One region of the Hahella sp. KA22 genome, then DNA from elsewhere that is predicted to be linked to it. Evidence: predicted binding sites of a transcription regulator. Region 1 holds the regulator's gene; the other holds the start of a gene.
The links. The regulator FNR, encoded in region 1, switches genes on or off when oxygen is low (the NO sensors DNR and NnrR bind a similar motif). The targets are predictions, from matches to a motif close to TTGATNTANATCAA.
Positions count from the first base shown of each region.

Region 2: the regulator FNR is predicted to act here: its motif matches at 2,552-2,565, upstream of narL (two-component system response regulator NarL).

Region 1 is NZ_CP035490.1:5,601,584-5,612,849, reverse strand. Features, by position in the region: tRNA gene EUZ85_RS24755 (tRNA-Leu) at 293-379, opposite strand; gene rnr (ribonuclease R) at 664-3,090, shown strand; gene rlmB (23S rRNA (guanosine(2251)-2'-O)-methyltransferase RlmB) at 3,196-3,912, shown strand; gene rpsF (30S ribosomal protein S6) at 4,039-4,467, shown strand; gene rpsR (30S ribosomal protein S18) at 4,485-4,715, shown strand; gene rplI (50S ribosomal protein L9) at 4,838-5,284, shown strand; gene dnaB (replicative DNA helicase) at 5,425-6,855, shown strand; gene alr (alanine racemase) at 6,855-7,979, shown strand; gene EUZ85_RS24715 (sugar nucleotide-binding protein) at 8,145-9,050, shown strand; gene fnr (fumarate/nitrate reduction transcriptional regulator Fnr) at 9,047-9,826, opposite strand; gene EUZ85_RS24705 (hypothetical protein) at 9,970-10,986, opposite strand.
Region 2 is NZ_CP035490.1:3,238,480-3,249,745, forward strand. Features, by position in the region: gene EUZ85_RS14495 (cation diffusion facilitator family transporter) at 1-510, shown strand, start outside; gene EUZ85_RS14500 (hypothetical protein) at 583-1,713, opposite strand; gene narL (two-component system response regulator NarL) at 1,810-2,448, opposite strand; gene EUZ85_RS14510 (MFS transporter) at 2,853-4,469, shown strand; gene EUZ85_RS14515 (SCO family protein) at 4,596-5,183, opposite strand; gene EUZ85_RS14520 (cytochrome c oxidase assembly protein) at 5,214-6,074, opposite strand; gene EUZ85_RS14525 (hypothetical protein) at 6,260-7,312, shown strand; gene EUZ85_RS14530 (phosphoadenylyl-sulfate reductase) at 7,368-8,078, opposite strand; gene EUZ85_RS14535 (hypothetical protein) at 8,302-9,228, opposite strand; gene EUZ85_RS14540 (HAMP domain-containing protein) at 9,924-11,266, opposite strand, start outside.

The DNA of each region.
Region 1 (11,266 bases):
GTGCTGCTCAATTCTAAAAGCTCGACCTGAATGATCCACTGAGGAGTGAACAGCGAAAAAGTGCTGGCGTTGATAAGTTTGTTAGAGCTTGAATCTCAGGCTAACGGTTTATAGCTTGGCGACTGATGGTTGAATTTATTGGCGTTGGCTAAATTCTTGAGGTGTTTTGATTGGATGCTTTCTGTCGTCGGAGGGGGGCTTCTATCTGAAACCAGAAACAAAAAAAGCGCCTTATGCGCTTATTTGTCAGAGTTGAAGTTCAACTCTTTGCTGTCTTTATCCTTAAATTAAATGGTGCCGAGGAGAGGACTTGAACCTCCACGGGGTTGCCCCCACTAGCACCTGAAGCTAGCGTGTCTACCAATTTCACCACCTCGGCACTTCAGGATGGCGCGAACTTTACGCGTCGCCTGGATCTTTGTCAACGCTTTTTTTGAGTTGGGTTTTAACTTTTTTTAAAACCGCGCCCAATTTGAAAAAGTTGAATAAAAAGCAGGCGTTAAGGTGCTCTGAACCCTTAAGTTGTTCTAAATTTATACATGGGTCGGGCGCATCTGCGAATGGTTTTTATATGCGGGAATTATGTTAATGTGACGGAAAACCAACCATATCGGTCGCAGGTCCCGCTATGTTGATGAATTTTGTAGATTTAAGGTCCTTTTAATGGGAAAAAAGAAAAAGAGTAGTTTGGATCCCTTTGCGGAGCGCGAAGCCGCCCGTTATGAACACCCTACCGCGAGTCGCGAATTTATTCTTGCCTTTCTTGAAGAGCGCGGCGCTCCCGCAACTATTGAAGAAATAGCTTCCTCTTTTAATGTGGTGCAGCCTGAGCCCTATGAAGGTTTGCGTCGTCGATTGATCGCCATGTGTCGGGATGGGCAGCTGGTGTGCAATCGCAGGGGAGCCTATGGCCTACCAAAGAAGATGAATCTGATTCGCGGTCGGGTGCAGGGACACAAAGATGGCTACGGCTTTGTTATTCCTGAAGAGGGCGGCTCGGATTTGTACCTGTCGTCACGTCAGATGAAGCGGGTCTTTGATGGCGATATTGTGTTGGTGCGCGAAGAAGGCCGCGAATTTAAAGGTAAGCGTGAAGGCGTGATCGTTGAAGTGGTCGAACGGCGAACATTCGAAGCCGTAGGACGCATATATATGGAGAGCGGGGTCGCTTTCGTTGTTCCAGACAATCCTCGTATTACTCAGGACATCCTGGTGCCGGAACATGCTCTCAATGGCGCTAAGCACGGACAATATGTGACATTGGAGATTGTGCGTCAGCCCGATGTCCGCGTTAATCCCATGGGGCATGTTAAAGAGGTGCTGGGTGAGCACATGGCGCCGGGTATGGAAATCGATGTCGCTCTGCGCACTTACTCCATTCCATTCCGCTGGCCTGAAGAGGTCGATGCGGAGGCCGCCAAGTTCAAGTCCAAATTGAGTGCGCGCGATAAAGCGCACCGTGTCGACATTCGACATCTGCCATTAGTGACAATTGATGGCGAGGATGCGCGGGATTTTGATGATGCGGTCTATTGTGAGGCGAAGAAGTCTGGCGGCTGGCGTTTGTATGTGGCGATTGCTGATGTTTCTCACTACGTGAAACCACAGACGGCGTTGGACAAAGAAGCCTTTCAGCGCGGGAACTCAGTTTACTTCCCTAATCGCGTGGTCCCCATGTTGCCCGAGGTGCTATCCAATGGGCTGTGCTCGCTCAATCCTGATGTCGAGCGTTTGTGTATGGTCTGTGAAATGACCATTAGCCAGAAGGGGAAGCTGAGCGGCTATAAGTTTTATGAAGGGCTGATGCTTTCCAAGGCGCGGCTGACCTACACGAAGGTGGGCGCCTACATTGATGACCCTGAGTCTGCCGAGGGGAAAGCCTTTGCGGAAAGATATGCTGATCTGGCGCCGCATATTCGCGAGCTACATAAGTTGTATATGGCATTGAGGTTGGCCCGGGAAGAGCGCGGCGCCATTGATTTCGAAACCGTTGAAACCCGTATTCTTTTCGATTCGGACCGCAAGATCGATAAGATCGTACCTGTAGTGCGCAATGACGCCCACAAACTCATAGAAGAATGCATGCTGTGCGCCAATGTGGCGACGGCGAAACTGTTAGAAAAATACGAAATACCTTCTCTATTTCGCGTGCACGAAGGGCCTACGGCGGAGCGACTGGAGAATTTGCGCGCGTTTCTTGGTGAGTTAAGTTTAAGTCTTGGGGGCGGCTCCAATCCGAAGCCGTCAGACTATCAGGCGTTGACGGAGATTATCCGTGGCCGGCCTGATAGCGCCACACTGCAGACTGTCATGTTGCGTTCGTTGAGTCAGGCGGTATATCAGCCGGAGAACAAGGGTCACTTTGGTTTGGGGTATGAGGCGTATACGCATTTTACTTCGCCGATTCGTCGCTTTCCGGACTTGCTGGTGCACAGAGCGATCAGGGATCTGATTCGAAGTGAACGGCCCTGCAAGAATGTGCAGCGGGTAGAGGGCGCGCCAGCCTTACCTAAAAGCGCGCGTTATAACTATGACATGCAGGCGCTACTTGTTCTTGGAGAGCAATGCTCGATGACTGAGCGCCGCGCGGATGAGGCCACTCGCGACGTGATGAGCTGGCTCAAGTGCGAGTACCTGACTCAACATGTGGGCGAGAAGTTTGATGGTATTGTGGCGGCTGTCACCGCGTTCGGACTTTTCGTCGAGCTTAAAGATTTATATGTGGAAGGGCTTGTCCATGTTTCCTCGCTGAAGAGCGACTATTATCAATTCGACGCGGTGAAGCATCGTCTTGTCGGAGAGCGCACGGGCGTTACGCATCGCCTGGGCGATGCGGTGAGGGTGCAAGTGGTCCGAGTCGGACTCGAAGATCGTAAGATCGATTTGGAAATGATTGGCGAGCCCAAACGCTCGGCGTCGGGTAAAAAGAACAAGCGCAAGGAAATTCTGGCGCAATGGAATGAAGAGTGGAAAAAGGAAAAGAAAGCGGGTGGCGGACAGCCTGCAAAAGGCGCCAAAGGAGGCAAGCGTTCCGAGGCGAGTGGTCCTTTGCGCAAACCGCAAAAAAAAGGACGCCGCAAACGCTCTTAGCAGTATGAAAAAGCTGGCGTAAAGCAAACACTAAACCGGTAGAATGCCGGTTTTTTAACGTACGGAACGAGTTTAACTGTGTCTGAATCAAACATTGTGTTTGGGATGCATGCGGTAAGAGCGCTACTGCAGAAGCATCCGGGTAAAATTGATCGTTTACTGCTATCGGAGCAGCGCCATGATCATCGCTTGCAGGAGATAGCGCAACTGGCTCAAGAGCGTCGGGTGCCCTTTACTCAGGTAGGTAAGTCAGCGTTGGATAAGGCGGCTGACGGTGCGCATCAGGGGGTTGTGGCTTATCTGAAAGCGGACCGGATGAGCAATGAAACCGATTTGGAGGAGTTGCTTGAGAAATTGGAGGAGCCGGCGTTGTTGCTCGTCTTGGATGGCGTTACGGATCCTCATAACCTTGGAGCCTGTCTCCGTTCCGCTAACGCAGCGGGCGTGCACGCCGTCATCGTGCCGAAGGATAAATCCGCTCCGTTGAATGCGGCGGCTAGAAAAGTGGCTTGTGGGGCTGCAGAGGTAACGCCGCTGATTCGCGTTACGAATCTGGCGCGTACGTTGAAGCACATTCAAACTTATGGCGTCTGGCTGGTTGGCGCGGCCGGCGAAGCTGAGCAAAGTCTATACCAGGCTGACCTTAAGGGCTCAATCGCTATTGTGATGGGGGCGGAGGATAAGGGAATGCGCCGCCTGACCCGCGAAAACTGCGACAGTCTCGTCAATATTCCCATGTTGGGTGAAGTCAGCAGTCTGAATGTGTCCGTCGCCACAGGCGTGTGCCTGTTTGAGGTAGTTCGACAGCGCCAGTTTGGTTAGTTTGTGTTCGTTTTCGGGCTTGCAAGTCTTGCTGAACAGGCATAGAATGCTGCCCTCTTAAAACCACCATCAACTCCTTGCTTTACGAAAACGCAACGTAAGGCTGTTAAACCGAAGGGAGCTACAATGCGTCACTACGAAATCGTGATCATGGTTCATCCTGATCAAAGCGAGCAGGTGCCTGCAATGGTTGAGCGTTACACCTCCAGCGTAAACGCTGGCGGCGGTAAGGTTCACCGTCTGGAAGACTGGGGTCGCCGCCACATGGCTTATCCCATCAACAAAATTCACAAAGCGCACTATGTGTTGATGAATATTGAGTGTTCTCAAGAAGTCATCGACGAACTGATGCACAACTTCCGCTTTAACGACGCCATCCTCCGTGACCTGGTTATCCGTCGTAAGGATGCTGTGACCGAAGTGTCGCCCATCAAAGCAGCTGAGTCCCGCGAACAACGCGCTCCTCGTGGCGAAGATCGTCCCGCTCGCGTCGTTGCAGACGACGTTGACGACTCTGACGACGATTCTGACGACGAAGACAGCAACGACGAATAAGTTATAGGAGGCTACCCATGGCTCGTTTCTTTCGCAGAAGAAAGTTCTGCCGTTTTACTGCCGAAGGCGTAAAAGAAATTGATTACAAAGATGTAGAAGTATTGAAAGGCTACATCACTGAGACTGGCAAAATCGTGCCAAGCCGCATCACCGGCACTAAGGCGCGTTACCAGCGTCAGCTCGCCACTGCTATCAAGCGTGCGCGTTACCTGGCTCTGCTGCCTTACACTGATCGCCACGACGACTAAGCGCCTGAACTTTCCCGCCATTTCATCATTAAGTGAAATGGTCCAGAAAAATCAGGTTCTTAAAGGTTTGCCAATCGGAAGCTGAGAAGCTTCCGATTGTTACAAGATTTGAGGTAAACAAGATGGAAGTTATTCTTCTCGAAAAAGTAGCCAACCTCGGAAACCTTGGCGATAAAGTTAAGGTTCGCGCTGGTTATGGCCGTAACTTTCTGGTGCCTTACGGCAAAGCTGTTCCTGCAACTAAAGCGAATGTAGAGCAGTTCGAAGCTCGTCGCGCAGAGCTTGAAAAAGCGGCTGCCGAGAAGCTGTCCGAAGCTCAGGCTCGTGCAGAAGCTATCAACGGTAAAGAAGTGACCATCGTTGCTAAATCTGGCGACGAAGGTAAGTTGTTCGGCTCTGTTGGTACTAAAGACATTGCTGACGCCGTGACTGCTTTGGGCGTTGAAGTTGAGAAAAGCGAAGTTCGCTTGCCTGAAGGCGCTCTGCGCAACACCGGTGAGTACGAAGTAGACGTACAGATGCACACTGACGTTACAGCTACCGTTAAGGTAATCGTAGTCGGCGAGTAATCTCCGGTTATACAAGAAAAGGCAGTCCGCTCCATGCGCACTGCCTTTTTTTATGCTCCTAAGTCTTCACCATAGTCGTGTTGTCCATGCCCGCAAATTAGCGATAATAAGCGCTACTCTTAAAAGCTCTGCAAGTCATTATGAATGAGTCAGTAATACGTAAAGATTCGGTCAAGTCTTCGGAAGGACAGGGCCCAAGCGCCGCCCTGGTTGGTTCCTCTGCGATAAAGGCTCCGCCTCACTCGATTGAGGCGGAGCAGTCCGTTCTGGGTGGTCTGATGCTGGACAACGCCAGCTGGGACAAGATTTCAGACATCATTACAGCAAAAGACTTTTATCGTCTGGACCACCGCCTGATATTTGGCTCAATTTCCCGATTGGCGAATCTTGGCAGTCCACTGGACGCCATCACTGTCTCAGAAGAGCTGGATAATCGCAGTGAGTTGAACTCTGCGGGAGGGTTGGCCTATCTGAGTGAGCTGGCCAAGAATACGCCCAGCGCCGCCAATATTCGCGCCTATGCGGAAATCATTCGCGAACGTTCTGTATTGCGTCAGTTGATTACAGTCGCGAATGAGATCGCCGATGAGGCCTACCAGACGGAAGGACGCACCAGCACAGAGGTGTTGGATGATGCGGAGCGGCGAGTCTTTCAGATAGCGGAATCGCGACCCAATCAGGGTGGGCCTGAGTCGGTCAATCCGATTCTAACGAAGACGCTCAAGAAAATTGATGAGCTGTTCCACTCAGATGGGGCTATCACAGGCGTTACCACGGGGTTTCGCGATCTGGATGACCGTACCTCGGGGATGCAGTCTTCAGATCTGATTATCGTTGCCGGTCGTCCTTCCATGGGTAAGACCACGTTTGCGATGAACCTGGTGGAGAACGCGCTGATACTGGGGGGCAAGCCCGTCTTGGTCTTTAGTATGGAGATGCCTTCCGACTCTATCGTTATGCGTATGCTGTCATCTCTGGGGCGAATTGATCAGACCAAAGTAAGAAGTGGAAAGCTGGATGAGGACGACTGGCCACGTCTTACATCGGCCGTTAACATGTTGAAAGACAAGCCGTTATACATCGACGATACCGCGGCGTTAAGTCCGACGGAAATGCGCTCCCGGGCGAGAAGGGTGGCGCGGGATCATAATGGTGAAATTGGCTTGATCATGGTGGATTACCTTCAGTTGATGAGGGTGCCGGGAATGACGGAAGGACGTACGGCCGAGATTTCAGAAATTTCGCGGGGCTTGAAAGCATTGGCGAAGGAGCTGAACTGTCCTGTGGTCGCCTTGTCCCAGCTTAACCGTAGTTTGGAGCAGCGACCCAATAAGCGGCCAGTTAACTCTGACTTGCGGGAATCTGGAGCGATTGAGCAGGACGCTGACTTGATCATGTTCATCTACCGGGATGAGGTCTATCACGAAGACAGCCCGGACAAAGGTATTGCGGAAATTATTATCGGTAAGCAGCGTAACGGCCCTATCGGAACGGTGCGCTTGGCGTTCATGGGTAAATTCACAAGGTTTGAAGATTTGGCTCACGATTATGGCGGGGGAGACTACGAGTAATGCGTCCATCCCGCGCTCTTATTGATCTGGACGCATTGCGTCACAATATTCGTTTGCTGAATTCCATTGCTAAAAACGCTCGTTGTGCGGCGGTAATTAAAGCTGATGCATATGGCCATGGCGCAGTGGAAATCGCTCGCGCCCTGAAAGGGGAGGCTCCTAAACTGGCGGTGGCCTGCTACGATGAGGCGGTGAGCCTGCGTGAAGCGGGTATTACGACGCCGCTTTTAGTGTTGGAAGGATTTTATAGCTCAGAGGAGTTGGCTGACTCCACTCGTTGGCGCGATATAGAGTGGGTTGTGCATGATATGGAGCAATTGGACATGCTGTCCGAGGTGGCTCCTTTGCGCAAGGCCGGTCCTAATTCCGCCCGGATGCAAACCTGGATCAAGTTGAATACAGGTATGAACCGGTTGGGATTGCCGTTAAATAAACTGGCTGGCGTTGCTGAAATGCTGCGGCAGTTTCCCGGGCTTTCTGTTATTGGGTTGATGACCCACTTCGCATGCGCTGACGAACTGGATAGCTTATTGCAACAGAAGCAGTGGCGCGCGTTTCAAGCTGGTATGCAGGTGGCGGGATCGGGCGGCTGGAGTTACTCCTCCGCTAACTCGGCCGCCTTGTTGCAATATCCGGAAACTCATCTGGATTGGGTGCGCCCAGGTATTGCGATGTACGGCGCATCACCTATGGCGGATAAGACAGGGGCGGACTTTGGCTTGAAGCCAGTAATGTCTTTTGAGTCACGCTTGATTGCTACCCGGGAGCTGCAAGCTGGAGATTCTATTGGCTATGGCGCCGCCTGGACTGCGAACGGTCCAACAAGAATGGGGGTGGTTGCTGTAGGGTATGGCGATGGATATCCAAGACAGATGCGGAATGGTGCGCCTGTCGCCGTGTGCGGTAAGCGGACAAGCGTTATCGGGCGGGTATCCATGGATATGTTGACGGTGGATATTTCTCATATTCCAGAGGCGCGTATTGGGTCGGAGGTGGAGTTGTGGGGTGGGGCTGTTTCCGCTGATGAGGTTGCAGGATATGCGTCAACAATCTCCTATACTTTATTTACGGGTATGACCTCGCGTGTTCCCAGGGTATACCTTAATCGCTCGGAAGGGGTTTAAGGTGCAGCGTTAAGCTGGAGAATGGGGATAAAGCCCGGGGTATCGGGTTTGCGAAAATCCCTTCAAGCAGCCAATATTGTTAACATAATATCTTCAGGCGGTCCGCATTCCAGGGGCGCTAAAGGCTACGAGATACATTTAAGGGGTACATGAGTGATTGTTTGTGTGACGGGAGTCGATTCGCCATTAGGTAAGGCTATAGCTCAGCGTTTGCAGCAGAGCGGCATAGCGGTGGAGGGCGTTCCCTACGAGCAGTTTCTGATGACCAATGATGCGATCGTGCGAGCAATGAGAGCGATGCCCTCTGCGGATTTTGTTGTTCATGCTGCGGAGATGGGCGACTTATTTAAAGCGGAGCAGCATCCGGATTTGGCCTATCAGGTTAATGTGTCCGCTTGCGAGGCGGTGGCGGAAGTGGCGGCTTTATGGAAGGCGCCGATTATTCACCTCTCCAGCCATCTTGTTTTTGATGGCGTCAAAAAGAATCCCTATATTTCCGCCAACAAAGGACGTCCTCTTTCAGTGTATGGGCGGACTAAACTGCAGAGCGAACAATGGCTTCAGGAAAACTATAGCAAGCATCTGATCTTGAGGGTCGGGTGGTTGCTGGAGGCGGGCGCCCAAGGCTGGTTGCAGACCATGCTTTCTGCGCTGTCTTCAGGAAAGCGTCTGAACGCCAGCACCGATATGCAGCTGACTCCCGTGGCGGTGGATGATGTGGCGAGAGTTGTAGACGCGGTTATTAAGCAGTTGAGTTGTAATATCTCTGTGTGGGGTGTTTACCACTATGCTGGCGCTGAAGCTGTCACCCACTATGAGTTGCTGAAGGCGATTGTGCTGCAGGCGTTTGGGCAGGAAGAGATGTTGCAGGCCCTGATCGAGAAAAAGGGCGCTGATGTATTACCGGGGGTGGCGCTTCCGGCGAATGGCGCGTTGGGGTGTATCAAGCTGCGCAACACCTTTGGCGTTAAGCAGCTTCCCTGGCGCCGCTATCTGCCGGCGTTGATTGAACAATGCCAGCAGCGTGGCGGTGTAAAAGCGGCTGAAAACTGCCTGGAAGAGACCCGTTAACGAGCGTTAAGGGCTGATTCCTTCTGCTGCTCCAGGCACTTGGTGTCGTGGCGAAGAATTTTCTGTAGTTCGTCCAATTGCAATATCTGAACTTCCCTTCCTTGAACTTTTATAATGCCGTTGTTCTGGAAGCGGGTAATGACCCGGCTGACAGTTTCGACGGCCAAGCCTAAATAGTTGCCGATATCGCTGCGAGGCATAGGAAGTCTGAAGTTTGTGCCGGACAGGCGACGACGACTGAAGCGGGTCGACAGGGATAATAACAGAGAGGCTATACGCTCTTCCGCTGAATTTTTGCTTAGTAGCATCGTGAGCTGCCTGCTTTCCTGAATCTCTTTGCTCATTAATGAGAAAAAGTGGTGTTGCAGGCTGGGGATGTCCGAAGCAAGGTCTTCAAACTTTTCCAGAGGAATTTCGCATACGCTGGTGCGCTCAAGGGCGACGGCGGAGCAGGAATATTTTTCCATGCTAACGCTGTCCAGGCCGATAATCTCGCCAGGCAGATAAAAGCCAGTGACCTGTTCCTCGCCTTCCTCAGATACGGTGAATGTTTTGATCGCGCCGCTACGAACTGCGAAGCACGAGCGGAATGGGGTGTGTTGCTCAAAGATATATTCGCCGCGATTGAGCATTTTGCCCTGACGAATGATTTCTTCCAGACGATCAATATCTTCAGCCCCAACCGCGATAGGAATGCAAAGCTTGCTCAAATTACATTCGTGGCAGCCTCTGTGTAAGCTAAAAGGAGAGGAGGTTGCTATATGCTTGCTTTCCATCGGTTGCCTCGTGGCTGGATGAGTGAAACTGCTTAAAGAGGCTTCTAGGATAGCCAATAGCTATTTAAAAGCAAATCCCTACGATGGGAAATTTACAGGGAAACCTACGCTCGCCTTTGTTTTTACATTGTTTTCACCTTTTGTTACAACTGGGTTTGAGTGTAGCGAATTGCTCTTGCTGGAAGCTCGCTGTTATCCAGGGTCTTGTAGTAGTCGTCCAACTGTGTGGCGTTGCGCAATTGATAGTGGGGCGTGTAAGAAAAAGCGCCCAGCCCAACGCCATGCAGGCAACTGACTCCTTGGCTAATCAAGCCTGTCCAGGGTAGTGCGAAAAAGTCCTGCGTGATCGGGATAAACGATGCGGACTTAATGCGTCGCTTGAAATCTTTTTGCGCGGCTTCCAGGCCTGATGTGCTGGCGAATTCCGTTTTATGGCTGGAAAGTAGGATGCCTTGCGGTCTCTCTGTCAGAATTTCTTCAAGATGCTCGGATAGTGCGGCGACGGTCGCAGGAGTCACTTTCAGGCGCAGGTAAACGGCTTTGAAGTCGAATGCCCGAATGGTCTGCAGCCAATCCTTAAGGTTCTCAATAGGGAAGGACTGTGCGTATTCGCCGGGATCATTGATGCAGATGATATTGAAGCCCAATCCTTTGATCAGGGCTAGCGCTTCCTCGGACTCAGGGCGAGCGTCCAATTCAATGACATGGCGTGCGTCGGCGCCGAAGCTCAGTTTGAACTCCCGACCTAAATAGTACATCACCTGCGTCTGCGCTGCGGGAGTGAGCTGGCGAACCAGATCGCCGAACCAATGCAGGTACTTAACCTGACTGCCGACGGGGAGGCTTTGCTTGAGTAGTCTCACTTCTTTCACGACATAGTCGATGTACTTTTGCAAATTTGCATTCATAGATGGGAGTCTGCGGGTGTAATTTTCCGCGCTGACAAGTGTATTAAAGCAGGGCGCCTGAACGCTCAATGCGAACCCGCCTTCATAATATCGAGCCAGAGAGCTGTTGCGATAGTCCGCGTCATAGGCTCCCTCGTCCAGGGCGCTCCAGTTTTCACTGGAGAACTCTTTAGGGGGGGAGTTGAGCAAATAAACCCAGCTATCATTACCCCCATTTTGTATCGCTTGTTCGACAACCTTTCCAACTGGCATATTGGGTCTCCAACCAGGTAAGAAAACATCTGCGCGCGTTTGACTATCATTGTCAGCGATTTGGCGCGCGCGCCTGCTGTCACACTTGTTGGCAAGTGGATCCCCCCTCTCTCCATGCTCAGTGTATCCAGCTCCCGAAAGGGAGTCTTGATATTGATCAAGGGGTGAGCGGGTGGCTGTCTGAGAGGGTGTACTTTAGTCGCAATATCCCTCAAACATTGGGTTTCTGGGGCGTTGAGGGATAACATTCATTGCAGCTTTGGGCGGGGAGTTGATATCC
Region 2 (11,266 bases), 2.4 Mb from region 1:
TACGTGGAAGCGGTGCAGCGGGGCAAAGACCCCTCTATGTTTGTCGTCCTGTTCGAAGACGCCGCCGCCATGCTTGGCCTTGTGGTGGCGTTGGGCGGCATTGTGCTGGGACAGGTGACTGGCAACCCGGTTTACGATGGCGTCGCCTCGGTTATCATCGGCTGTATTCTCGGTCTGACTGCGCTGTGGTTGGCGGTGGAGACCAAAGGGCTGCTGATCGGCGAAAGCGCCAACAAGAAGGTGGTGAAAGGCATTCGTGAAATGACTCAGGCTATACCAGGCGTGGAGCACGTCAATGAAGTGCTGACCATGCACATGGGCCCTGACTTCGTACTGGTGAATATCTCGGTGGATTTCAAAGACAGCATTTCCGCTGGCGAGATTGAAACCCGCATCGCCAGCCTCGACGAACAGATCAAATCTTCCTTCCCTGAGTGCAAGCGTATTTTCGTGGAAGCGGAAAGCCGTCGTAAAAAGGCGGCTGTCGCTGCGCCGACGGTCGACGTATAACCCCATTCGATATTAACAGCGGACCCGCCTGGCTCCGCTGTTTTTCTACTTCTAACCTGTGTGTCTGTGTCTTTAAGACTCTGATATGAGGCCTTGCTGGATCAGTTTGTCTCTGGCCTCTTCCTGTATCAGCAGGCAGGCGTCAGAATCGTGCAGATTCAGGGACAAAGGCGCACGGGTCAGTTTGTTGCCGTAGCTTGACTTGCCTTCGAATAAGACGCCTTTCTCCGTGATCAGTAAATCCTCGCCGTCAAATAGAGGGCCTTGGCCGATCGCCAAAGCGCTGGGGTTTTCGAAGGCGAACCAGGGAGTGGCGTACAGCTCTGGAAAGTATTCGCGGCCCGTCGCGGGATCGGTGTATGAGGCGACATAGTGCAAGCGGCCGCTGAGAAAGCTGGTCAAAGCGACGCCGCCGCAATAAGGCATGATGTCGTCCACGATTGCGCCGGGCTCGCGCCAGAGAGTAACGCCCAGGTTAGTTTGATAAGCGCCGTTGCGGTCAGTGACCAGCGCTGGAATACCGCCTCCGGCATCAAACTGGAAGCGCTTCACGCTGTCGCCATCACTGACGAAAAGCTGATCGCCCACCACTCTGACGCCATTGGGGGAGGCAAGTCCATGCTCCCCTGCGATCCAATCCCGCTGAAACCCAGTGATTTGCGGCGTCTCGGCGGAGCCCGCTTCAGGAAACGCCAGCGTAATGCGCGACAGGCCAGAGGTAGCGAAGAAATTTTCATCCGCCACCAGCAAGGCGCCATCCGGAGCGAAGGCGACGCCATTGGGGATCGCCAGCGCATCGAAAGGGTCCTGCGTATCATCCCGGCGCGTTACGAATTCGAAGCGATAGTCGGGGTGTGTCAGATTGGCGGCCAGCAGGTGATTGTTGCGAATGACCAGCCAGCGCGTCTCTACACAGGACGTCAACACCCAGTCGCCGTGCTGCGCCATACCGGTGTAATTGCAGCTCTCCAGTTGCGGGGGCGACAGTTCCTTGGGAACGTAGACGACCTCGCCATTGGCGTCTGTGCGGACATCGATGCGGTATATGCCTTTGCCTCCGGTCACCAGTAATTGGCCGTCCGACGTAAACAGAATATTTTCTGCATCGGGAATGGCGACCAAAGTCTGTTTTTCCAGGCATCCGCCCAATAACGACGGCAGGATGGCGGCTGCGATTGCAGCGCGCCAGTTATAACGATTCATGGATTTCCTTCCTGATGATTTATTGTTGTTGGAAGGAAAATTGTCTTCGTTTAACCAAAGGCGAACATCACTCAAACGAGTGGCGCGTCCGCACTCTTAAGCCTTGCGATTCACTAGCCATACCGCCGCTTCGACCCGGGAGCGCATGCCCATCTTTTTGAGAATGTGCTTCACGTGGACTTTCACGGTGCCGTCTGAGATGTTCAGATCGCGGGCGATGACTTTGTTGCTGTGGCCCTGTGCGATGCGGGTGAGAATCTCATATTCACGGCTGGTCAGGGACGCGGAAGGATCGGCGGCTTCAACAGGTTTGCGCAGGGCGGAGGCGAGAATCTCCGTCAAGCGCTCGCTGATCGCCATTTTACCCAGCGTCACTTGTTTGATCTTTTCCAGAATATCTTCCGGCTCCATGTCCTTCAGCAGATAGCCGTCAGCGCCAGCGCGGAAACAGTTCACCACATCGGCTTCGTTATCGGACACCGTCAGCATGATGATGCGCGAGTCCACGCCGGCGGCGCGAATGGCGCGTAAGGTATCCAGGCCGTCCATGCCCTGCATGTTAAGGTCCAGCAGAATCAGATCCGGCTCCAGTTCTTTCGCCTTGGTCAGGCCTTCTTCGCCGTTTTTGGCTTCGGCGACGATATCCAGCTCATCCTCCAACTCAATCAACTGGCGGATGCCTTTGCGAAACAGGGGGTGGTCGTCCACCATCATGATCGTTGCTTTTGCGCTCATCTCAGCTTCACCTTGTCATTCTTTTCATATACATCCAGCACAGCCTGGCGTTTTTCAGCATAACACGAACCCAGGGCAGCCCCTGCGATGGCGCGATAGGGACTTGATCCATATCAGGTTTGCCAACGATGACCCTGAGCTGCGCATACCGAATACGTACCGCTTTGGCGCCGGATTTGTCTACCTCATTGGGGGTAGCGGAAGTCTTTCACAGATTCTCGAATATCGCACTAACGCTATGAAAATACAGGAAATGGCGGCGTAATTTAAAGTCACTTATGTGCGGGAAGTTAACCCGGCCCCGACTTTGAGCGCTACCCCCTCCGGAGCATTGTCGCCCCATCCATTTATAAAGATAGTTGAGCCGAAGATTATTATTCAGGCCCAACGCAGAGGTAAGGCATATGGCGGACATCACTGCTGGCTGGAATCCAGAGGACAGCGGGTTCTGGCAAAAAACAGGTAAGAAAGTAGCGAACCGGAATTTGTGGATCTCTATTCCGAGTTTGCTGTGCGGCTTCGCCGTGTGGTTGTACTGGGGCGTCATCACAGTACAGATGTTGAATCTGGGCTTTCCGTTTCAGGCGTCGGAATTGTTCACATTGATGGCGATTTCCGGTTTGACCGGCGCCACGCTGCGCATTCCCAGCAGCTTTTTTATCCGCCTGTGCGGCGGTCGTAACACGATCTTTTTTACGACGGCGCTGTTGATGATTCCAGCAGTTGGCGCAGGCATCGCCCTGCAAAGTAAAGACACGCCCCTGTGGGTGTTTCAGGTGCTGGCGTTACTGTCCGGTCTGGGCGGAGGCAACTTCGCTTCTTCGATGTCCAACATCAGCTTTTTCTTTCCCAAGAAACAGCAAGGGCTGGCGCTGGGCCTGAACGCAGGACTGGGTAACTTCGGCGTCACCACCATGCAGATACTGGTGCCGCTGTTCATGACGTTCGGCGCTTTCGGCGCGGCGGGCGGCGACCCAATGACTTTGGTCAATCCCTCCGGCACGCTGATCGGCAAGATTCCTGCCGGGTCTGAAACCTGGATTCAAAACGCAGGCTTTGTGTGGCTGCTGTTCCTGGTTCCACTGGCGTTCGCCGGCTGGTTCGGCATGAACAATATTCGCACCGATGAAGTGTCGCCGGATATTGGCGGGCCTGTCGGCTCCTTCTCCAAGATCACCTTCATGCTGCTGATCGGCTTCCTGACTTCCATCGCCGGACTTTGGCTGATGTTGCCCGAGTCCGCCAATGGCGCAGGGTGGGGCATCCCTAAAGAACTGGTATTGGTGGCCGTCATCGCCGCTACGGTGTTCTTGCTCAAGTTATTGCCAGGGCAGATCCGCACAAGTCTGAATCGTCAGTATCGTATCTTCGGCAACCGTCACACCTGGGTGATGAGCGTTATCTACACGATGACCTTCGGCAGCTTCATTGGCTATGCGGCGGCGTTTCCGCTGGCGATCAAAGTGATCTTTGGTTACAGCCATGTGATGGTGGACGGGGTGATGACTCATAACACCGTTAATCCCAACGGTCCCAGCGCACTCATGTACGCCTGGATGGGCCCCTTCATCGGCGCGCTGATTCGTCCGGTAGGTGGTTGGATTTCCGATAAATTCGGCGGCGCGCTGGTTACTCAGATCTGCTCTCTGGTGATGGTGGTGTGCGCCCTGGCGGTCGCCTATTACATGAGCGCAGCCTATAACTCCGCAACCCCTGAAGAGTTCTTTGCGCCTTTCTTTATCCTGTTCCTGGCGCTGTTCGCGGCCTCTGGTATCGGCAACGGCTCCACTTTCCGCACCATCGCCATGGTGTTCCCGAAAGAGCAGGCGGGCCCTGTACTGGGCTGGACATCTGCGGTGGCGGCCTACGGCGCTTTTTACATTCCCCAGGTGTTCGGCGAGCAGATCAAAGCCGCCACACCGGAATACGCGCTGATCGGTTTTGCGGTGTTCTACGCGGTATGCGTTCTGGTGAACTGGTTTTTCTATCTGCGGAAGGGGGCTGAGTTCTATAACCCTTGATTCCCGAGTCACTCCTGCGGAGTGGAGTTCCGTCCCGTCGTTCACGCAGCTGGGACGGAACTTGATCTTGGCGCGCCTTAGGGCGCGCTTTTTTATTGCGCTGAGGCAGGTTGCGGCAGATAAGCGTCAGCTTTTGAGCAGCTGGTTCAGATCCTTGGCGATCATATCGGAGCTGAGATCATCCCTCAGCAACAGGCGGGCCTTGCCGTCCGCGTCGAACACGAATGCGGCGGAGCTGTGGGAGACCTCATAGGCGCCAGTCTCATCGGGCTTGCCATAACCGAACGCTACACGGTAACGCTTGGTGAGAGTCTGTAGCGCGTCCATATCGCCGGTAAGGCCGATAAACTCGGAGCCGAAGGCGTCGGTATAGGCCTTGAGCTGTTCCGGCGCGTCTCTTTTAGGATCGACGCTGACAAACAGGATATTGATGCGCTGCTGTTCGGCGGCGTCCAGTTTACTCAACGCGGATTTCAGTCTGGCGAGGGTGGTGGGGCAGATATCCGGACAGTAGGTGTAACCGAAAAACAGGATGTTGTACTTGCCTGAGAAATCTTTCTCGGACACCGGTATGGCGTTTTCGCTCTGCAGGGAAAACTTCAGCTCCGGCAGCATGCCGCCGATATCGGTCCCTGACCACTCCAATGGTTCCTGACTACAGGCGCTGGTCAGCGTCATTACGATTGCGATAAAAACGAGGCGTATCGCCGTCACGAAGGGATCTCCTTAACTGTCTTTGTTAGTTCAAGCCGCGCTGCTGAGAGCGCCAGGGCTGCGGACGCTCGCCAAATCCTGGCGTCGGATATAGGACAACATCACCAAAATAGCGATAGCGCTCATCATCGCAGGTGGAATCCAGGTGATCACGCCGCCCACCATTTGGTCCGCCGCCGGCGCGATGGGAAAGGCGCGTCCGCAGATGGCGTAGATATCGTACAGGGTGGATTCCGACAGCGTAATATACGCGCCCAGCAGAATCTGGGGCACCATAATGGCCAATAAAATGATGATGCGCCAGCCGAAGGAAGGGCCTTGCTGGGGCGAAGGGTTGAGAATCAGCCACCAGAACAACAGTCCATCCAGAAACATACTCCAGTTCATCAAATGATAGAGCTTCAAGTCCAGCATGGCGTAAAAGTGTATGGACGGCGTTAGCCAGAAAAAGATGATGCCGACGAACAAGAAAGCGGCCAGGGGAGGAAACTGCAGTATCCGGTAGCCACCCACAATCAGCCACGCGCCGGGAAGGGCGCCCCAGTTGACGTCGCGCAAGCGTTGCGGCAAACCCGCCGCCAGCACTGACCAGGGCGCCGCCAGAGCGATAAAGAACGGTCCTAGATGATGCAGCACCAGATGCTGCAGGCGGTGCGCGAAAAACAGATATTGGGCGTAGTAATCAAATCGTGTGTGCAGAACAGCGTAGGTAATCGCCACGCCGACAAAGAATGACAGAGAGCGGGCGAAACCGACAGAATGACCCGTTGCACGCAATCTGCGCAAGCCGCGTATGTACAGCGTGACAGTGACCAGGGAAACTAAAACGACCGAAGGGTAAAATTCCCAGGGCGCGAGAACGGTAATCCATGTCGGAGCACTATCGGGCATGAGCGACCTTTCCGTTACACCGCCGCGTTAACGTGAGAGCGGTGGTGATTTAAGTTATTGTTATTCAATTCTGTTCGACAGATTCCCTGTTTTACCAGTCGCCACGAGAAATGACAATAACCGCCGCGCGGTGAAAAATACGGTACGCGCCGGCGAAATAACGATCTATATGACAGGAGTAAGTTTTGGGCGGTAACGCATTGAAAGATTACGGAGCGCAGCGCTTGTCCGTCGGGGACGCTTTGCGCATAGGCGAGAAGGCGCGTCATGCGATTCAGGCATTGCAGTGTCATGACGGCGCGCCAGTGCGTGCGGAGATAGTCACTGCGTACAGGAAGAAAGAGACCTACGGCGACATTGATATTGTGGTCAGCGAAAGCGTTAAGCGCGATCTTGGCAATACTTTTATAGCCGAGTTACTGGGTAACGTATTGGGTGATGGTCAACCGCTGCCGTTTATCGCCAATGGCGGTGTGGCCAGTTTTGGCGCTCCGTTGGAGCAGGGAGGCGTGTTTCAGGTGGACCTGTTGTATACGCCCGCGTGTCAGTTCGATTTCGCATTAAGTTACTTTTCCTGGAACGACGCTGGTAATCTGATTGGTCGCGTCGCCCACAAAATGGGAATGAAGTTCGGCCACAATGGTTTATGGCTGCCTTTTCGAGACGGGGACTATTTGTTTACCGAAGTGCTGGTGACGCGGGATTTCGACAAGGCCGTCCGCTTCTTGGGGTTTGATATCGCTCGCTGGAAGCAGGGCTTTGACGACTTGACTCAGTTATATCAGTTTATTTCAGCCTCCAAATACTTCGACAAAAACATCTATTTGCTGGAAAACCGCAGTCACAATGCTCGCGTCCGCGACGCCAAGCGGCCGACTTATACGGGCTTCCTCAACTGGCTGCGTGAGGCTTATACGGGCGAAGACTTTAAAGACTGGCCGGCGAGTAAAACCGCTTGGCTGCCGCAGATCTTCGCCGAGTTTCCTGAGGCGGAAGCCGCCTGGGGGGATGCTGAAGCGGATCTGGCCCGCCAGCGTGAGATCAAGCGTAAGTTTAATGGCGAACTGGTCAGCGGGTTGTCAGGCCTGACAGGGACGGAGCTAGGAGCCTTGATGCAGCAGATCCGTCATAGTTTTGAGGATAAGAAAGCCTTTGATTCGTTCATATTGAGCGCCTCGGAAAGCGAAGTCGAAGCACTTGTGGTTGCGCAAAAGCGCGTATTGGATGGGAAGGAATAGAAGGGCGAGATCCAGTGAGAGAGGCGACGAAGTGACCGTCGCCTTTGCATCAGACTTACAGGTGCAGACCGCACTCGGTCTTTTCTTTACCCTGCCAGCGTCCCGCGCGTTCTTCCCCTTTACGGGTGCAGTGCTCGCAGCCGATTGAGGAGTAACCTTCACTCACAAGCGGATGGAAGGGCAGGTTGTGGTCGCGAATATACGCGTCGCGCTCTTCTCTGGTGACATCAATCATCGGATTGAATTTGATAATGCCGCGGCGCTCTTCAAATATCTGCAGGCCAGCGCGATGCTCGGTCTGCCAGCTCATCAGGCTGGACACCCATACGTCGTAGTTTTCTTTCACTTCTTCCAGCGGCTGAACCTTGTTGACGGTGCAGCACAGGTCGGGGTCGGTTTCCCACAGGCGTTCGCTGACCGAATAAGCATGATGATGCCTGTCCGGTTTTACATCCTCCACATTCAACCCATACAAACGGGTGAGGTAATCCCTGTACTCCAGGGTTTCCTTGAAGTGGAACTGAGTATCAATGAAGTGAATTCTCTGCGAAGGCCGCATGCGCGAAATAATATGTAAGAAATAAGCGGACGTGGCGGCGAACGAAGACGTCACCAGCACCTTCTCCGGTGCGAAATCCTGATACAGGCGACGGATACGCGCTTCAAAATCAAGCGGGGCATAGGAGGCGTTCAAATCGGCGATGGCTTCGTAAGAAAGCCCTGCGCTATTGTCGCCTATGCGGGTTATCAGTTGCGCGCTGTTCATGAATCGGTCATCTCCAGACTACGGGTCATCAAGTCACGGAATTCATGATACGGAACGAACATAAAATTTAAAGTAATAAAAAATTCTATTGTTATGCGTTTTTGTTAATGCATGTGAGGAAGGGGGAGTTGTTTCTGGGAGCATTTGGCGGAAGGGAAGCTCTCAGTTAAAAAACTTCCTGGCCGCCTATTAACAGAAAAGCCGCCTGGAGGCGGCTTACGGCTTAGCTTTCGATAGATGGCTCAACTGTATTGGTCTGTTGAATCTTTTGCTCCAGCGTGTGAAAGCTGCAGATGAGTTTTATCACGTAAACGAGGTAGGCGATGCTTAGCCCCAGCAAGATTAGTGACAGCAGCCCCATGAAGATGACGGTCGCTTTGTCCGGATATCTGACGGTTACTGATATCAGGGTGATGAAAAGCCATCCGCACAGCAGGCTGACGAAGACATAGCGTACCCGGTCCGCCAGCTGCGCCTCGCGAGCATTGACGTCCCCCAAAGCTCCTTTGACGGTTTGCGCCCAGCGGCTGAGGCTGCTGCACAGCCAGAAAATATTGAATACCGGAATCGCCATCAACCAGGCCATGTATTTGGGCGAATGGGGGCGTTTGGATTCAGGAATCACCCGCCACTGGACGTATGTCATCAACATCAGTGAAACCAGTGAATAAGTGGTGGCGAACAGGTAAGTGATCAGGACGTAGATCAGCTCGTCACTTGCGCCGTACATGAACGAGGACTTTTTCGAGAAAGCCAGAATGCTGGTGTATACGCTCATGACGCTGGCTGCGGCGAGGAGGGTAAGAGTAAATCCACCCAATGCCTTGGTGGAGTCTCTAAGTCTGTCCACTCTTTCCTTTTTGAAAAGCAGAAAGCCGATGAGAGTGATCATCATTCCTTGTTGAAGACCCCCACCAATCGCTGAATACAAGCCGAAAATGAACCTGTCGTCGCTCGTATCCAAATAAAAAGTGAAGGGAAATAGCAAGTAATAAAGTGCGCTTGCAATCAAACATACCGCCAAGGTGACGACCAGCGCGCTGCTGCTGCGGAAGTAGCGCAGTAGAATGATGGCGGCGAGGCTGTTAAAGGTAATTGGGAAAAGATTCTGCGCCAGAATATTGGCGAACTCCACGAATGTCATATCCATAATGGCGGGCTATTCTATAGCTAATAGGTTTCTTGATGATAGCCGGCGAGGATATACGATAGCGTTTTTAAAATAAAATTTCGCAAGCATGCCATAGATTTGTGAAAAGAAATCGGGGCGTAGACAAATCAGTGAAGAGATAAGAGTGGGGGAGTTTAGAAAGGCGGGGTCCAGAAAAACAAAAAGCGCAATATCCATATTGCGCCTTTTCCATTTGATGCTTCCTTTTGCCGGTTCCTGCGGCTCTTTTGCTATCCTTGCTGCAGTCCTTTGCGGGCTTTCCTTGCCGCGTTTTCGCATCCGTTGTGGCTATATTAGCCATGGCTTGGTAGGGAGGATAGACGACATATCTGCATTGTTTGTAGGATATTTCGCACACCCTGGCGTCCCGCCTGTTCATCCTTCAATCCTTCATCCCATCCAGCCCGGGTGTCCGTACCTGCTGTTGTCTGACTCCATTCAGTCGACGCGTCCGAGCGTTCGTGCTCCACAAAGAAAAAGACGCAACGTTCCATGCTGCGTCTTCCGTGTCAGATGCTTCCCTTGATGCCTATTTCCGTCGGCTTTGGTCGTCCTTGTTGCTTCCTTGCTTCATGTCCTTATGTGTCAGCGCATCCTCTTGGTGCCTATATTAGGGTGGGGAGGGGTAGGAAAATAGACGCGATGTCTGCATTGCGTGTGAGATATTTCCTACATTATTCGGCGTATGAGATTCTGCGCTCCTGTACGTAGCTGGGAGTAAAGCTGAAAAGCACGCCGGTGCCGCCCTCCGGCATGCGCTGAATAGACAGCTCTCCGTGCAGGTTACGGGTGCGCTCGCGCATGATGGCGAGACCATAGTGGTTGAGTTTTTCCGGGTCCTCGGGAATGCCGACGCCATTGTCCGTGATGGCCAAAGTGACTTTTTTCATTGGATCTGAATGCAGTGACACCATCACCAGATTGCCTTGAGAATGACGGACAGCGTTCTGTAGCGCCTCCCGCGTTATTTGCAGCAAATGAATTTCTTCATTAGGGGAGAAGGGAATATCTTCCACTCGGTAATCCAGCACGATTTTGACATTCGCGCTTTGCTCGGTCAGTTGCTCGACGGTATGCAAAATGGCTGCATGCAGACCTTTCTCGGAAATGCTCAGACGGAATGTAGTGAGCAGCTCCCGTAACTGCCGATAGGCGGAGGTGATGCCTTCCTTGAGTTCTGCGGTAATGCCGTCGATCTGTTCGTCTTCCACCTGTTTGGATTGCAAGGCGCGAGTCAAACGGGCGACCTGTATCTTCAGGTAGGAGAGGCTCTGCGCCAGCGAGTCATGCAGTTCCCGCGCAATCACGTTACGTTCGTTCATCAGAGATACCCGACGTTCCTGGTCGCCCTGGTTTTTCAAACTAAGCGCGACGGCGACTTGATCAGAGAAAGATTGCAATAACTGATGCTGCCAACTTTCCAGGAATTGGCTGTTACGCAGTGTGCACACTATCACGCCGTACTGAACGCCTTCCTTGATAAGAGGATAACGCACCTGCACCTCATCATTGTCCCGGCATACCTGGGCTTTCTCCACCATGCACTTTTCGCACTCCTGGCGCTGGCAGGTCGAAGGCAGCTCCGTCATGTAATCGTTGCGGATGTGCTCATAGGGAATCACCGCTTCGGGGGTTTTCAGGCAAAGTTCGACGCCGCCGACGGCGGTAATGCTGGTGAGTTCTTCCAGCCAGGCCTGAAAATCAATGTTCTCATGGGTTTTCTCACTGACTTCCCGCGCCAGATGGTAGAGAAAGTTCAAGGAGTCGTTACTGCGTTTCAGCGCCTGGGTTTTGTTTTTGACCCGCGTCTCCAGAGACTCATACATCTCCGACAGCGCATCGCTCATCTGGTTGAATGTCTCCGCCAGCAGGCCCAGTTCGTCGTCATTTTTCACTTCCAGGCGATCACTGAAATCACCGCGGGCGATTTTGCGAGCGTTTTGCGTCAGGCTGCGCAAAGGCAGTTCGACATGATGATGGAGAATGAGCAGGGAGAAGCTGACCAGGGCGAAGGTGA